DNA from 4 places in the Variovorax sp. VNK109 genome. Region 3 is predicted to be linked to each of the others. Evidence: predicted binding sites of a transcription regulator. Region 3 holds the regulator's gene; each other region holds the start of a gene.
The links. Region 3 encodes sigma-54, which starts transcription at its own class of promoters, with help from an activator protein. Its sites were predicted from a motif close to TGGCANGNAANCTGCTTT; they were not measured.
Positions count from the first base shown of each region.

Region 1 (4,020 bases), on a different contig from region 3:
ACTCGCGCCGTCAGCCAGCTTCAGCGTGCCGATGCCCAGCGGACCGGGGATGAGCGCGACGAAGGACCCATAGTTCTCGACGGGCATCTCCCAGATTTCGAGCGCGATGCGCGCACCTTGCCCGGGCGCGACCCGTACGAGGCCCGGCTTGGGCGGCACGGTGCCGGCGAGTGCATAAAAGCGATAGTCCGGCGCGGTTTCCGTGGTGGCCACGAGCGTCGCGTTGCGTTCGGTGAGCTGTATGTTCAGCGGCATGCCCGACAGGTGCGCGCCAACCACGGCCACCCGCACGGTGGCGCTGGCATCCAGCCCGGGAATCGACACGGGCGCGGGCATGGGTTCGCCTGTCGCGCCGAGCGTGAGCCCTGTCGCATGGTGATAGCGCTGGCCCAGTTCCGCGAGCTGCAGATCGCTCCCGCAAGGGCCGATGAGCGTGATGCCGAACGGCAGGCCGTCCGGTCGCAGGCTGCTGGGCACGGCGATGGCGGCGTAGTCCAGCAGGTTGACGAAGTTGGTGTAGATGCCGAGGTTGCGGTTGAGCGCCACCGGGTCGGCCTGCATCTGCGCGATGGTGTAGTGCGTGGGTGCCGTGGGCACCAGCAGCACGTCGATGTCGGCCCACATGCCTTGTGCCTGCTGGCCGAGGCGACGCAACTGGGTCTGCGCCTCGTACAGGTCTGCCGCGCCGTATTTGCGGCCCTGCGCGATGATGCCGCGCACCGGCTCCATCACCTTGTCTTCATACGCGTCGAAGAACGCGCGCACGGCGGTATAGCGCTCCGCAACCAGCGCGCTTTCATACAGCAGCGTGGCAGCAGCACCGAGCGGCGCGTAGTCCACCGGCACGGCAACGCCGCCGAGTTTCTCCATCGCGCGGATGCCCTTTGCGAATTCGGCTTCGGCCACGCCGTCACCACAGAACTGCAGCGCAGCCGGTACGCCGAACCGGAAGCGCGCGCCGAACGGCGTGCGCGCCAGCGCGATGTCGCGCGAATACGGATCGAGCGGGTCGTATCCCATCGCGGCAGTGAGTGCCCTGACCGCCATGCCGACGGTGCGCGCGAAGATGGACACGCAATCCACGCTCTGCGCGGCCGGCACGACGCCACGGGCACTGATGAGACCCTTGGTCGGCTTGATGCCCACGATGTTGTTGAACCCCGCCGGCACGCGGCCCGAGCCCGCCGTGTCGGTGCCGAGCGAGAAGTCCACCTGCCCGGTGGCGACCACGTAGGCCGAGCCCGAGCTCGATCCGCCCGACACATAGTCAGGGTTGATGGCATTGGGCACCGCGCCGTAGGGCGAGCGCGTGCCGTTGAGTCCGCAGGCGAACTGGTCGAGGTTGGTCTTGCCTTCAAGGCGTGCACCAGCATCGAGCAGGCGCTGCACCGAGGCCGCGTTGTGCACGGGCGAGTAGGCAAACTCCGGACAGGCAGCCGTGGTCGGCAGGCCGGCCGCGTCGATGTTGTCCTTGGCCGCAAAGCGCAGGCCGGCAAGCGGGCCGACACTGGAGGGCACTGCCGGACCGGTAGCGGGCACGCGCGAAATCCAGGCCTGCGGCGCCCACGCAGCCCCGACGACGTGCGCGCCGTCTGACGATTGCTTTTCCGGACCTGCTGCCAAACGCACCATGTTGAAGCATCCAAACTTGTACACAACATGAGATGCAAAGGGCGTGCCACGGGAAACTACCCGATGCGGCAGCGGCGTTGTTCGATACGATGCCCCGGATCGCGCGGTACAGCGCCCCCTGGAGGAAACATATGCGGTTCGTTCCCGCCATCGCGGCACTCGGCGCTTCCCTTCTCGTTGCACAACTGCTCGCGGGCCCCGCCATGGCGCAGGCCCCCGCTCCGGCCCAGGCGCCGACGGCACCCGCCCCTGTGACCAATGCCATCAAGGTCGGCGTGATCGGCCCCATGTCGGGCGGCTCGGCGGACTTCGGCCGCGCGATGGTCAACGGCGTCGAACTCGCCGTGGCCGAGATCAACCCGCTCGGCGGCTACCTCGGCCGGCCGATCGAACTCGTGGTGAAGGACGACAAGGGCGACCCGGAAACCGGCCTCAAGCTCAGCGAAGAGCTGGTCACCAAGGACAAGGTCATCGCCACCATCGGGTTTTGCAACACGGGCGTGGCCATCAAGTCCATCCCGGTGTTCCAGAAGGCGCAGAGCCCGCTCATCGTGCCGTGCGCGGCCGGATCGCCTGTCACGAAAGTCGTGCCGCCTGCGGAAAGCTTCGTCTTCCGCGTGTCGCCCAGCGAGGAAATCAAGGCGCCCTTCATCGTGCAGGACCTGCTCAGGCGCGGGTGGAACAAGGTGGCGATCTTCGCGGACAGTACGCCGTATGGCGAGTCCGGCAAGAGCGACGTGACCAAGGCGCTGGAAGCCGCCGGCATCAAACCCGTGCACGTGACGAGCTTCGCGCTGGGCGTGCAGTCGCTGAATGCAGAGATGGAGAAGGCACGTGCCGCCGGAGCCAACGTCGTGTTCGCCTACACCGTCGGGCCGGAGAACGCGGTCATCGCGAAGAGCCGCACTGCCATCAACTGGAAAGTGCCGATGGTCGGGCCGTGGACGCTTTCCTTCCCCAACTTCATCCAGGGCGCGGGCGAAGCCGCCGAAGGCGCGCTGATGGCGCAGACCTTCATCGCAGAGCCCAGCAACGAGCGGCGCGCTTCATTCCTTGCGGCGTACTCGCGCAAGTACAACGCGCAGCGCATCCCGGTTCCGATGGCCGCGGCGCAGGCGTATGACGCCACCTACCTGCTGATGTATTCACTGTTCGGCATCCGCGACGGCAACCTGTCCGGCCCCCGCATCAAGCAGAGCCTGGAGAACATGCCGCGCATCTATTACGGCGTGGTGTCCACGTATGAAAAGCCGTTCACCGCCACGAGCAAGGATGCCGTCTCACCCAACATGCTGGTGATGGGCATGGTGAAGAACGGCGCGGTGACGTTCGCGTACCCGTCGGATGCGAAGCGCAACCTGATCGTGCAGCGCAAGCAGTAGGGGCAGGCGGAAAGGGGCCGGCGGCTCAGCGACGCCGTGCGGCCTGGTACAGGCCTTCCACGCGCGGCACGTTGGCCTTGAGCTGTGCGATGCGCTCGGGCCCGCTCGGGTGGGTCGACAGGAAGCTCGAGCCGTTGTTGCCCGAGGCCTTGCCCATCTTCTCCCACAGCGACACGGACGAATCCGGGTCGTAGCCGCCACGTGCGGCGAGCTCGAGACCCACCAGATCGGCTTCGCTCTCGTCTTGGCGGCTGAATTTCAGCGAGAGGAGCTGCGTGCCGATGTTGGCCGCCGCCTCGCCCAGGTTGCCCAGGCCGAGCAGTTGCGCACCGATGGACAGGCCGATGCCCGTGGCCTGCGTCTTGGCGATGCGAGCACGCGCGTGCTCGCGCAGCGCGTGGGCCATTTCGTGGCCCATGATCATGGCGGCCTCGTCATCGGTCAGCTGCAGCTGGTCGAGGATGCCGGTGTAAAAGGCGATCTTGCCGCCAGGCATGCAGAAGGCGTTGATCTGCTTGCTGCCGATGAGGTTGACTTCCCAGCGCCAGTTGGCCGCGCGGCTGTTCCAGGGCGGCGCAAACGGGATGAGCCGCTGGGAGATGACACGCAGCCGCTGCAGCTGCGGGTGGTTGTCGGGTGCCAGCGCCTTCTGCGCCTTGGCCTGCGCCATCATCTGCGAATACTGCTGCGTGGCCGACTTTTCGAGATCTTCCGCCGGCACGAGCTTGCGGATGCCGGACGAATTGCCGACATCCACCTGCGCGAGTACCGGTTCGGCCAGCGCCGCGCCGCTTGCGAGCAGGAAGCCCCGGCGCGCCTGCCAGGCCGAGTTCCTGGCAATGGATTGTTTGGCGTCGCAGAGAAAACACATGCGCCAATAATAGTCAGAATTCGAGTCATCCATGTCAGACAACATCCCAGCAGCAGCATCCCCCCCCGAACGCCGCCGTTCCTGGCGCGAGGCCATGCGGGTCTACCTCGAGCCGGCCAGCCTGCGCATGCTGGC
Region 1 is NZ_JBMSDV010000007.1:128,165-132,184, reverse strand. It holds gene atzF (allophanate hydrolase) at 1-1,632, opposite strand, end outside; gene ACO2Q9_RS19975 (ABC transporter substrate-binding protein) at 1,764-3,014, shown strand; gene ACO2Q9_RS19970 (M48 family metallopeptidase) at 3,040-3,885, opposite strand; gene ACO2Q9_RS19965 (AmpG family muropeptide MFS transporter) at 3,917-4,020, shown strand, end outside.
Region 1: atzF (allophanate hydrolase) is a predicted target of sigma-54. The motif match lies at 1,664-1,681, and genes of this name have one in related genera.

Region 2 (4,020 bases), on a different contig from region 3:
GGTGCTGTGGCGGCGCGACGGCAGCAGCTTCGACGCGGAATACACCTCGCACCCGGTCGTCGACAACGGCATGGTGCTGGGCGCGATGGCGACGCTGGTGGACATCACGCCGCGCAAGCAGGCGGCCGATGCGCTGCATCGCGCCAAGGAAGAACTCGAAGTGCGCGTGGACGAACGCACGCGCGAACTCTCGGACGCGCTCACGCAGACGCGCAAGCTCTCGGCCTGGCTCGATTCGGCGCGCGAAGACGAGCGCACGCGCATCGCGCGCGAGGTGCACGACGAACTGGGCAGCTTGCTGGTGGCGCTCAAGATGGATGTGAACTGGCTCGACAAGCGCCTGGGCGAGCAAGCCGAGCGCGCGGCACCGGAAGCCGATGCGATGCGCGAGCGGCTGCGTTGCAAATGCCAGAGCATGGGCCGCCTCATCGAGAACGCGGTGGAGAACGTGGGCCGCATCATCACCGACCTCAGGCCCAGCATCCTCGACCACCAGGGCCTGTGGGCCGCGCTCGAATGGCAGGCGCACGAGTTCGTGCAGTCGGCCGAACTGAAGCTGGACTGGTCGATGGACATCGCGCCCGGCGTGGACCTGCCCGAGCCGGCAGCGATGGCGGTGTTCCGCATCTTCCAGGAGATGCTGAGCAACGTGGGCCGCCATGCGCAGGCGGGCGCGGTGGACATCCGCATCGCGGCGGACGGCGAACGCGTGACGCTTTCCGTGCGCGACGACGGCCGTGGCGCCACACCGGACGAATTCGAGTCACCCACGGCTTACGGCGTGATGGGCATGCGCGAGCGCGCGCGTCATTTCGGGGGCTACGTCGCCATCGACAGCCAGCCGGGCCAGGGCTCGACCTTCCGCCTCGTGATGCCGGTGCAAGGTTGACGATGACGGCCATGAGCACACCCATCCGCATCCTCATCGGCGACGACCACCGCATCGTGCGAGAGGGCCTCAGGCAGGTGCTGGCCGATGCGCCCGATCTCTCGGTGGTGGCCGAGGCGACCACCGGCCCCGAAGTGATCGAGCGCGTGCAGGCCATGCACGGCGGCATCGACCTCGTGCTGCTCGACATCGCATTGCCCGGCCGCGACGGGCTCGACGTGCTGCAGCAACTGCGCGCCGACCATCCGCGCCTGCCGGTGCTGATGCTCAGCACCTATCCCGAACGGCAGTACGCCGTGCGCTGCATCAAGCTCGGCGCAGCGGGCTACCTGAACAAGAGCGCGGATTCGGACGACATGCTGGCCGCCGTGCGCAAGGCGGCGTCCGGCGGCATCTATGTCACGCCGGCCACTGCCGAGGCGCTGGCCGGCGCGGTGGCCGGCCGCTATGGCGCCGAGGCGCTCTCGCACCGCGAGCACCAGGTGTTCCGCCTGCTCACACAAGGGTGCAGCGTGAGCGAGATTGGTGCGCAACTGGGCCTGGCCGCCAACACGGTGAGCACCTACCGCGCCCGCATCCTGGAGAAGACCGGCACCAAGAACGATGTGGAACTGGCGATTTACGCCGAGCGACACGCGAATTTGTAGGGGCAGCCCTACAAGCCGGCGCAGAACCATCGACGATTTGATGGTGTGGCACGCAAAACGCCGCGCTGGCACGGTATCTGGCGCATCGCTTGCGTAGTGACAGGCATCTTTCCAAAGAGGTGCACCATGTCCAGACTGCCTGAAACCGGTTCCTCCAAAGCCTACGATCCGTACGACGCCGATCGTCCGCTGCTGATGCGCTGCTCCTGCGGGCAGGACCACGCTGCTGCGGACCACGATCGTGCCGTGGCCGCTGCTGCATCCGCGCCCTCCCTGTCCACCGCAGCGGAAGAGCTGTCCCACGAATTCGTCGAGGCCAGCCTGATGAAGGCGATCTTCCCCGTCGACAGCGTGCGCCGCAGTTTCCTCAAGGCCGTGGGTGCGAACACCGCGCGTGCCGCCATCGCATCGGTGCTGCCCGTTTCCGCGTTGCAGGCCATGGCGCAGGACAAGGGCGCACTCGAGAAGAAGGACCTGAAGATCGGCTTCATCCCGATCACCTGCGCCACGCCACTCATCATGGCGCACCCGCTGGGCTTCTACCGCCAGCAAGGCCTGAATGTCGAAGTGGTGAAGACGGCCGGCTGGGCCCTCATCCGCGACAAGATGCTCAACAAGGAATACGACGCCACGCACTTCCTGTCGCCCATGCCGCTGGCCATCTCGCTGGGCGTCGGCTCCACGGCGGTGCCGATGAACGTCGCCACCATCCAGAACACCAACGGCCAGGCCATCACGCTCGCCAACAAGCACAAGGACAAGCGCGACCCGAAGATGTGGAAGGGCTTCAAGTTCGGCGTGCCGTTCGAGTTCAGCATGCACAACTTCCTGCTGCGCTATTACGTGGCGGAGCACGGTCTCAACCCCGATACGGACATCCAGATCCGCGTGGTGCCTCCGCCGGAGATGGTGGCCAACCTGCGCGCCGGCAACATCGATGGTTACCTCGGCCCCGATCCGTTCAACCAGCGTGCGGTCTACGACGAGATCGGCTTCCTGCACGTGTTGACCAAGGACCTGTGGAACGGCCATCCGTGTTGCGCGTTCGGTACGTCAACCGAGTTCATCCAGAAGAACCCCAACACCTTCGCCGCGCTCTACCGTTCGGTGCTCACTGCCGCTGCCATGGCGCGTGATGCGAAGAACCGCGAGCTCATTGCCAAGGTCATCGCGCCGCAGGCCTACCTGAACCAGCCGGAAACCGTGATCGCGCAGGTGCTGACCGGCCGCTTCGCCGATGGCCTGGGCGGGATCAAGACCGTGCCCGATCGTGCCGATTTCGATCCGATGCCGTGGCAGTCGATGGCGGTGTGGATGCTCACGCAGATGAAGCGCTGGGGCTACATCAAGGGCGAAGTCAACTACAGGCAGGTCGCTGAAAAAGTGTTCCTTCTGACCGACGCGAAGAAGCACATGAAGGAGCTCGACCAGAAGGTGCCTGACGGCGCCTATCCGAAGTTCACCATCATGGGCAAGGTGTTCGATCCGGCCAAGCCGGACGACTACGTCAAGAGCTTTCCGATCAACAAGATGGCCTGACCGCGCGGAGCCAAGCAATGAAGTCCTTGAGGATGCGCGCGGCGCTCGTTTCGGTGCTGATGCTCCTGGCCCTGATCGGCATCTGGCATGCGGCGACGGTGTCTGGCAGCGCCGCGTCGCCTGCTGCGCAACTCACGCCCGAGCAGATCGAGTATATGAAGATGCTCGGCAAGGACCCGGGCGGCGAGAAGAAGTCCGAAGGCTTCCCGACGCCCGCACAGATGGGTGCGACGATCGTGCAGCAACTGTCCGACCCGTTCTACGACAACGGGCCCAACGACAAGGGTATCGCGATCCAGCTGGCGCATTCGCTCGGTCGCGTGGCCCTGGGCTTCCTGTTGGCGACGTTGGTCGCCGTGCCGCTGGGATTTGCCATCGGCATGAGCCCGCTGCTCTACAAGGCGCTCGATCCGTTCATCCAGGTGCTCAAGCCCATCAGCCCGCTCGCCTGGATGCCGCTGGCGCTCTACACGATCAAGGACTCGTCGATCTCCGGCGTGTTCGTGATCTTCATCTGCTCGGTCTGGCCGATGCTGCTCAACACCGCCTTCGGTGTCGCATCGGTGCGGCGCGACTGGCTCAATGTCGCCGCCACGCTGGAAGTCAGCGCACTGCGCCGCGCGTTCCTCGTCATCCTGCCGGCGGCTGCGCCGACCATCCTGACCGGCATGCGCATCTCGATGGGCATCGCCTGGCTCGTCATCGTCGCCGCCGAGATGCTGGTGGGCGGCACGGGCATCGGTTACTTCGTGTGGAACGAATGGAACAACCTCTCGCTCACGAATGTGATCTTCGCCATCCTGGTGATCGGCGTGGTCGGCATGCTGCTGGACCTGGCATTCGCCAGCCTGCAGAAAGTGGTGACGTATGTGGAGTGAACTCTCCGAACGCGATGCCGTGGTTGCCATACACAGGAAAGAAAAGCCGATGACCGGTTTCCTCAAA
Region 2 is NZ_JBMSDV010000003.1:82,817-86,836, forward strand. It holds gene ACO2Q9_RS11490 (PAS domain-containing sensor histidine kinase) at 1-889, shown strand, start outside; gene ACO2Q9_RS11495 (response regulator) at 901-1,536, shown strand; gene ACO2Q9_RS11500 (CmpA/NrtA family ABC transporter substrate-binding protein) at 1,663-3,075, shown strand; gene ntrB (nitrate ABC transporter permease) at 3,093-3,953, shown strand; gene ACO2Q9_RS11510 (ABC transporter ATP-binding protein) at 3,943-4,020, shown strand, end outside.
Region 2: ACO2Q9_RS11500 (CmpA/NrtA family ABC transporter substrate-binding protein) is a predicted target of sigma-54. The motif match lies at 1,603-1,620, and genes of this name have one in related genera.

Region 3 (4,020 bases):
CGCCTTCAAGGTGCAGGGCGTCCCGTCGATGGGCGTGGCCGGCCGGTTCTACACCGATGGCACCATGGCAGGAAACATGGGCAACGCGCTGCAGGTCGTCGACTACCTCGTCGGCGAAGTCCGCAAGGGCCGCTGACTGCGCCAGCCGGCGCGCGGAGCGCACGGTTTCCCACGAACAGCCCGCCTTCACGGTGGGCTTTTCTTTGGGCACGTCCAAGTTTGGGGGATACAATCCCCAGCAAGTTTCGTGCCTTTATGAAAAACACCCTCATTCCCTCGCTGATCGCCGCTTTTGCCCTGATTTGGGGCACTGCCCACGCCGAGAAGGCCGACCGCGACAAGCCGATGAACATCGAGGCCGACTCGCTTCGCTACGACGACCTGAAGCAGACCAGCGTCTTCACCGGCAACGTGGTCCTGACCAAGGGCACGATCATCATCCGGGGCGCCCGCGTCGAGGTCCGGCAGGACCCTGAGGGCTACCAGTACGGCGTGGTGACGGCCGAACCCGGCAAGCTCGCCTACTACCGCCAGAAGCGCGACAACCTGGACGAATACATCGAAGGCGAGTCCGAAGTCATCGAATACAACAGCAAGGCCGACAACGTCAAATTCATCCGCCGGGCCGAACTGCGCCGCTACCGTGGTGCGACCATGAACGACGAGATGACCGGCAACATCATCACCTACGACAACGGCGGCGATGTGTTCACCATCAACGGCGTGCCTGCCCAGCAGGGAACTGCGCCTGCGCCGGGCGGCCGCGTCCGCGCCATGCTGACGCCGCGAAGCGCGGCCTCGGATCCGGGTGCGACAGCGCCGGCCACACCGGCTGGTCCGGGATCTGCGCCGCTGCGCCCCAGCACCACGCTGGGCGGCGAAAAGAAGTGACGTCGAACGTGCCCGATATCGCAGTACCCGCAACCCCCTCGGCCATTGCCGTATCGGCCGCACCGGCCGGACCGGCGGCAGGCCGTCTCGAGGCGCGCCATCTCCAGAAGGCTTACGGCAGCCGCAAGGTCGTGAAGGATGTGTCGCTGTCGGTGCAGAAGGGCGAAGTCGTCGGGCTCCTCGGGCCCAACGGCGCGGGCAAGACCACGTCCTTCTACATGATCGTCGGGCTGGTGCGTGCCGACGCGGGCGCCATCAGCATCGACGGCCAGCCCGTCACCGACATGCCGATCCACCGCCGCTCGCGCATGGGCCTGTCGTACCTGCCGCAGGAGGCGTCGATCTTCCGCAAGCTGACGGTGGAAGAGAACGTGCGCGCCGTGCTGGAGTTGCAGCAATACCAGGATGGGCCTGACGCGGGCAAGTCACTGTCCCGCGCCGAGATCAACAAGCGGCTGGACACCCTGCTGCAGGACCTGCGCGTCGACCACCTGCGCGACTCGCCCGCGCTTGCGCTCTCGGGCGGCGAACGACGCCGGGTGGAAATCGCGCGGGCACTGGCCACGCAGCCGCGGTTCATCCTTCTGGACGAGCCGTTCGCCGGCATCGACCCGATCGCGGTGATCGAGATCCAGCGCATCGTGGGCTTCCTCAAGTCGCGCGGCATCGGTGTGCTGATCACCGACCACAACGTGCGCGAGACGCTGGGCATCTGTGACCATGCGTTCATCATCAGCGACGGCCATGTGCTCGCGCAGGGCACGCCGTCGGAAATCGTGGACAACGCCGAAGTGCGCCGGGTGTACCTCGGCGAGCACTTCCGGATGTGACGGCGCTTTCGCCGCGTCTTCGGGTTCCGTCATGAAGCAGGGTCTTTCTCTACGCGTATCGCAGCATCTGGCGCTCACGCCCCAGCTGCAGCAATCGATCCGCCTGCTCCAGCTGTCGACGCTCGAACTCAGCCAGGAAGTCGAGCAGATGCTCGACGAGAACCCGTTCCTCGAGATGGAGGTCGAAGACCATCCGGGCGAGGACATGGCGGCCGCGCAACTGGAGACGACCCGCGTGCGGGATGATGCGGGCTCCGACTACGACGGCTCAGACCACGGGAGCGATGCGGCGTCCGACCACGTGTCCGATGAAGCCGCGCCGGCCGACCCTGCGGCCGAACTCGCCGACAGCTGGGAAGGCGACGGCAGCACCGAGATCGTGGTGGACGACACCGAGTGGGGCGGCGACGCGCCTGCCCGCAAGAACAACCTCGATGGCGACGACGCGATGGACGCCACCGAACTCGCGCGTGAGCACGAGTCGCTGCAGGCCTATCTGCATGCCCAGACACGGTCGTTGCGCCTGAGCGAGGTGGACCGTGCGGCGCTGCGCTTCCTCATCGAGTCGCTCAACGACGACGGCTATCTGGAGGATTCGATCGACGCGCTGGCGGTGAGCCTGGCCGGTGACGATCTCGAACAGGCCGAAGAACTTGTCGGGCGCTTCACCATGGCGCTGCACCTGCTGCACAGCATGGAGCCGGTCGGCGTGGGTGCACGCAACCTGCCTGAATGCCTGTCGCTGCAGATCCGCGCGCTCACCGACGAAGACGCCGAGCCCGCCGTGCGCGCTGCCGCGCTGCGCATTTGCGGTCAGCCGCTGGAGCTGATGGCGCGGCGCGACATCAAGCGCCTGTGCCAGATCTGCAACGAGTCCGAAGCCGTGGTGAAGGCCGCGATGACGCTCATCGGGCGGCTCGAACCCAAGCCCGGCCGCCGCTTCGTGAACGTGGAGCGCAACATCGTCGTGCCGGACGTCATCGTCGTGAAGTCGGGCCGGGGCGCATCGATGCGCTTTCGCGTGCAGCTCAACGCCGACGTCATGCCGCGCCTGCGTGTGCACGACATCTATGCCGGCGCGCTGAAGTCGCACAAGGGCGAGGGCCACCAGGCGCTGCAGCAGCGGCTGCAGGAGGCGCGCTGGTTCATCAAGAACATCCAGCAGCGCTTCGACACCATCCTGCGCGTGTCCAACGCCATCGTGGAGCGCCAGAAGAATTTCTTCGTGCACGGCGAGCTCGCCATGCGCCCGCTGGTGCTGCGCGAGATCGCCGACGAACTCGGCCTTCACGAGTCCACCATCTCGCGCGTGACCACGGCCAAGTACATGGCCACGCCCTATGGCACCTTCGAGCTCAAGTATTTCTTCGGTTCCGCGCTCGGCACCGAGACCGGCGGCAATGCATCCAGCACGGCAGTGCGCGCGCTCATCAAGCAGTTCGTGAGTGCCGAGAGCCAGAAGAAGCCGCTGTCGGACAACCAGATTTCCGAAATGCTCAAGGAACAGGGCATCGAGTGCGCGCGCCGCACCGTCGCCAAATACCGCGAGGCGCTGCGCATCGCGCCCGCCAACCTCCGCAAGTCCCTGTGAACCAGCTCCGATTGTTCCTGCCCTGCGCCGCCGGCGTGGAAGACTTCCTCGCCGACGAAGTGCTGCGCATCACAGGCGCTGCGCCGGAAGACGTGCGCAAGCGACGCGGTGGCGTGCTGCTGTCCGGCTCGTGGCGCGACGCGCTCGCGCTCAACCTGCACAGCCGCCTGGCCATGCGCGTGCTGATCCAGCTGGCGCATGGCGGCTACCGAGAAGAGAAGGACATCTATGCCGCCGCTGCCAGCGTCGCATGGGAGATCTGGTTCACGCCGCGCCAGACCTTCAAGGTCGAGATCACCGCGCAGAACAGCCCGCTCAAGAGCCTGAACTTTGCCGCGCTCACCGTGAAGGACGCCATCGCCGACCGCTTCCGCGATCGCGGCGGCGTGCGCCCGAGCGTGGAGACGCAATGGCCCGACGTGCGCGTCTATGCGCACCTCACGCAGGACGAAGTCACGCTCTATATCGACACCTCCGGCGAGCCGCTCTTCAAGCGTGGCTGGCGCGAGGACAAGGGCGACGCACCGCTCAAGGAAACGCTGGCCGCTGCGATGATCGCCGCCAGCGGCTGGGACGCAACCGTCCCGCTGTACGACCCGTGCTGCGGCAGCGGTACGGTGGCCATCGAGGCCGCGCAGGTCGCCTGCGGCATGGCGCCAGGGTTGCTGCGCCGCTTCGCGTTCGAGAAGCTGCTGCCTTTCCAGCCAC
Region 3 is NZ_JBMSDV010000004.1:401,478-405,497, forward strand. It holds gene ACO2Q9_RS16235 (thiol:disulfide interchange protein DsbA/DsbL) at 1-136, shown strand, start outside; gene lptA (lipopolysaccharide transport periplasmic protein LptA) at 256-891, shown strand; gene lptB (LPS export ABC transporter ATP-binding protein) at 936-1,721, shown strand; gene ACO2Q9_RS16250 (RNA polymerase factor sigma-54) at 1,753-3,312, shown strand; gene ACO2Q9_RS16255 (THUMP domain-containing class I SAM-dependent RNA methyltransferase) at 3,309-4,020, shown strand, end outside.

Region 4 (4,020 bases), on a different contig from region 3:
GCGGCTGCGGTGGTGTGTGCCAGTGTGCCGGCTGTCGCTGCCGGCCTCACGGTGCAGGTGACGCTGCCCGGCTTCACCACCGCCAACGCCTACCGGCCCTACCTGGCCGCGTGGGTGGAGCAGGCGGCCGACAACACCCCGGTCGGCACGCTGGCGGTCTGGTATGACGTCAAGCTCCGCGACGGCCTGGGCAAGAGCTGGCTGCGCCAGTTGCGCACCTGGTGGCGCGGCCCGGGCGCGCAGCTCGCACTGCCGATGGATGGCGTCAGTGGCGCGACGCGGCCCGCAGGCGTGCACACCCTGCACTTCGCGGGCACGGCACCGGCGATCGCGGCGCTGCCCGCAGGCCGTTACCTGCTCGCCGTGGAAGTGGTGCGCGAGCGCGGCGACCGCGAGCTGCTGCGCGTGCCCTTCGAATGGGGCGGGGAAACGAACGCCGCACAGGCCGAGGGCTCGAAGGAGTTGGGCAAGGTGTTGGTCACCGTCGGCGGATGAGGCGGCGCAAGGGGGAATAATCGGCGGAGATTCATTCAAAACGCCTAAAGTCCCCCAATGCCCCAGCCTTCCGCCGTTGCGTCCACCAAGACCATCCTCGTCCTCGGTGCCGGCATGGTCGGCACCTGCACCGCGCTGCATCTTGCGCAGCGCGGGCATCAGGTGGTGCTGGTCGACCGGCGCAGCCCGGGCGAGGAAACCTCATACGGCAACGCCGGCATCATCCAGCGCGAGGCGGTCGAACCCTATCCGTTTCCGCGTGACATCGCGCGCGTTCTGCGCGTCGCGTTCAAGCGGGGCATCGACACGAACTGGCACCTGTCGGCCATGCCGGTCATCGGGCCCAGGCTGGCGCGCTACTGGTACAACTCCAGCCCCGCGCGCTACCCGGGCCATGCGAAGGCCTACGGCAACCTCGTTGCGCAGTCGATCTCCGAACACGCGCCGCTGATCGAAGCGGCCGGTGCCGGCGACCTTGTGCGGCGCGATGGCTACCTCTGGATCTACCGCGAGCAGGCCAGCATGGACAAAGCCATGGCCAACGCCGCGCGCATCGCCGGTGCGAACGGCCTGCGCTACCAGGTGCTCGGGCCGGACGCGCTCGCAACTGCCGAGCCGTCGCTGCGCCGGCGGCTGCCCGGTGCCATCGAATGGCTCGACCCGTGGAGCGTGACCGACCCGGGCGAACTCGTCGCGCGCTATGCGGCGCTGTTCGTGAAACTCGGCGGACGCATCGTCAGCGGGGATGCACTGACGTTGAAGCAGGCATCGTCCGGTTGGTCGGTGCAGACCGATGACGGCGCCGTGGCGGCGGAGCATGTGGTCGTCGCGCTCGGGCCGTGGGCCGATACGCTGATCAGGCCGCTCGGCTACACGCTGCCGCTCTTCGTCAAGCGCGGCTACCACCGCCACTACACCGGCGGCACGGGCCCCGCCCGCGCGCTGCTTGATGCCGACCGCGGCCTTGTCATCGCGCCGATGAAGCGCGGCGTGCGCATCACCACGGGCGCCGAATTCGCGCTGCGCGACGCGCCTTCCACGCCCTGGCAGATGGACGGCGCAGAAGCCGCCGCGCGCGAACTGGTGGACTTGCCCACGCCGGTCGAGGCGCAACCCTGGCGCGGTGCGCGGCCCTGCGTGGCCGACATGGTGCCCGTGGTCGGCGCAGCGCCGAAACATGCAGGCCTGTGGTTCAACTTCGGCCACGCGCATCAAGGCTTCACCATGGGCCCGGCCAGCGGCAGGCTGCTGGCGGAGCTCATCGATGGCGATGCGCCGATGGTCGACCCGGCGCCGTATTCACCGGCGCGGTTCGGCGGCTGAAGAACAGGCTCGCGCGAAGGGGCGGCGCGAAGTTGGCGGCGCGCTCAGCGTGCCGAGATGCCTTCCAGCACCAGATGCTGCACGTTCCTCACCGTCTGCTCGAAGAACTCCGGGTCTTCCAGCGTGCGGCCCGCGACGGCCTGCACCTGCACCGCGAAGTCGGCGTAGTGCTGGGTGATGGCCCACAGCGCGAAGATCAGGTGGTGCGGGTCGATGGGCGAGAGCCGGCCCGAGTCCACCCATGCGCGGATCACCTGGTATTTGGCATCGACGAGTTCGCGCAGTTCGCGGTCGAGCTCGTCGCGCAGCAGCGGCGCGCCCTGGATCATCTCCAGGCAGAACAGGCGTGAGGCGTCGGGCCGGTCGCGCGAGATGACCAGCTTGCGACGGATGTAGTCGCCGATGGCCTGCCGCGGGTCCTGGTCGGCACTGAAGGTGCGCAGCGGTTCCAGCCACACATCCAGCAGGTCGCGCAGCACCGAGACGTAGAGCTCTTCCTTGTTGGCGAAGTAATACAGCAGGTTGCTCTTGGACACGGCCGCCCGGGCGGCGACCTGGTCCACGCTGGTGCCGTGCAGGCCGAAACGCGAGAACAGGCCGAGGGCGGCCCGCAGGATGACGGCGCGCTTGTCTTCCATGCGGCGGATGCGCCGCCCTGGTGCGGCAGGGGGTTTGGCGGGGGCGGCAGTGTCGCGGGCGGTTCTGGGCATGGGATGGCCTTGCAGGAGTCGTACCCGGTGCAGGCATGCACCATGCTGACGCGGAAAACCGGGTTTGTCCATTTGGTCCGAATGGCATGGTTGTTGCATCGACCCCGCGATTGCCGGGAACCCCCTCATGACCATGCTCACCGTACCCATCATCGACCTGGCGCCGTATTTCGGCGGCACGCCCGAAGGCAAGGCTGCCGTGGCCGCGAAGCTCGACGAAGCCTGCCGCAGCATCGGCTTCCTCGTCATCACCAACCACGGCATCGACCCGGGGCTGATCCGCCGCGTGTCGGATGTCTCGCGCCAGTTCTTCGACTTGCCGCTCGCCGACAAGCGCAAGGTGGACCGTCCGCGCGACGACGCGGTGCGGGGTTACAGCGCGGTCGGCGAGGAAGGCCTGTCCTACAGCCTGGAAGAAGCCACGCCCGGCGACCTGAAGGAATCGTTCTCCATCGGCCCCTCCGGCGTGCCCGACGACGAGTACCACCGCGGGCCCAAGGCGGGTGCCCACTTCGAGCCGAATGTCTTCCCGCAGGGCATCCCCGGCTTCGAGGCCGCGTATACGGAATACTTCAGCGCGATGAGCGACCTGTCGCAGTCGCTGATGCGCATCTTTGCCCTGGCGCTCGAGCTGCCCGAGACGTTCTTCGACGACAAGATCAACGAGCACATCAGCATGTTCCGCGTGCTGAGCTATCCGCCGCAGAAGGAAGAGCCGCTGCCCGGCCAGCTGCGCGCCGGCGCGCACAGCGACTACGGCAGCCTCACCATCGTGCTGCCCGACGACAAGGGCCTGCAGGTCTTCAACAAGGCCGGCCAGTGGGTGGACGTGCCGCACGTCGAGGGCGGCCTCGTCGTCAACATCGCCGACCTGATGATGCAGTGGACCAACGACCAGTGGGTGTCCACGCTGCACCGCGTGGTCAACCCGCCGCGCGACCCGTCGCAGAACAAGCGCCGACAGTCGCTGGTGTTCTTCCACCAGCCCAACTACGACGCGATGGTCGAGTGCCTGCCCAGCTGCCTCGCGCCGGGCGAGAAGCCGAAGTACGCGCCCATCTCTTCGGGCGATCACCTGACCTCGAAGTTCGTCAAGCAGACGACCTTCGGCGGCACCAAGGCCGAAGCCTGAAAGCCGCGGACCCATGGCCCATCTCTCCTATGTCAACGTGTTCGCGAAGGACGTGGTCGCCCTGAGCGGCTTCTACCAGCGCGTGTTCGGCTTCCCCGAGATCGAGGCGATCCGCTCGCCGATCTTCCGCGGTCTGGACACGGGCAAATCGAGCCTCGGCTTCAACGCGCTGGACGCGTACGACCTGCTCAAGCTCAGTGAGTTCTCCGACACGAAGGGCGTGAAGTTCCTGCTCAACATCGATGTGGACAGCCAGGCCGACGTGGACCGCATGGTGCCCGTCGCGCTCGAATCTGGCGCCACGCTGATCAAGGAACCGTACGTCACGTACTACAACTGGTACCAGGCGGTGCTGCTCGA
Region 4 is NZ_JBMSDV010000007.1:9,977-13,996, forward strand. It holds gene ACO2Q9_RS19385 (DUF2271 domain-containing protein) at 1-495, shown strand, start outside; gene ACO2Q9_RS19390 (NAD(P)/FAD-dependent oxidoreductase) at 553-1,818, shown strand; gene rutR (HTH-type transcriptional regulator RutR) at 1,863-2,528, opposite strand; gene ACO2Q9_RS19400 (isopenicillin N synthase family dioxygenase) at 2,656-3,660, shown strand; gene ACO2Q9_RS19405 (VOC family protein) at 3,674-4,020, shown strand, end outside.
Region 4: ACO2Q9_RS19400 (isopenicillin N synthase family dioxygenase) is a predicted target of sigma-54. The motif match lies at 2,611-2,628, and genes of this name have one in related genera.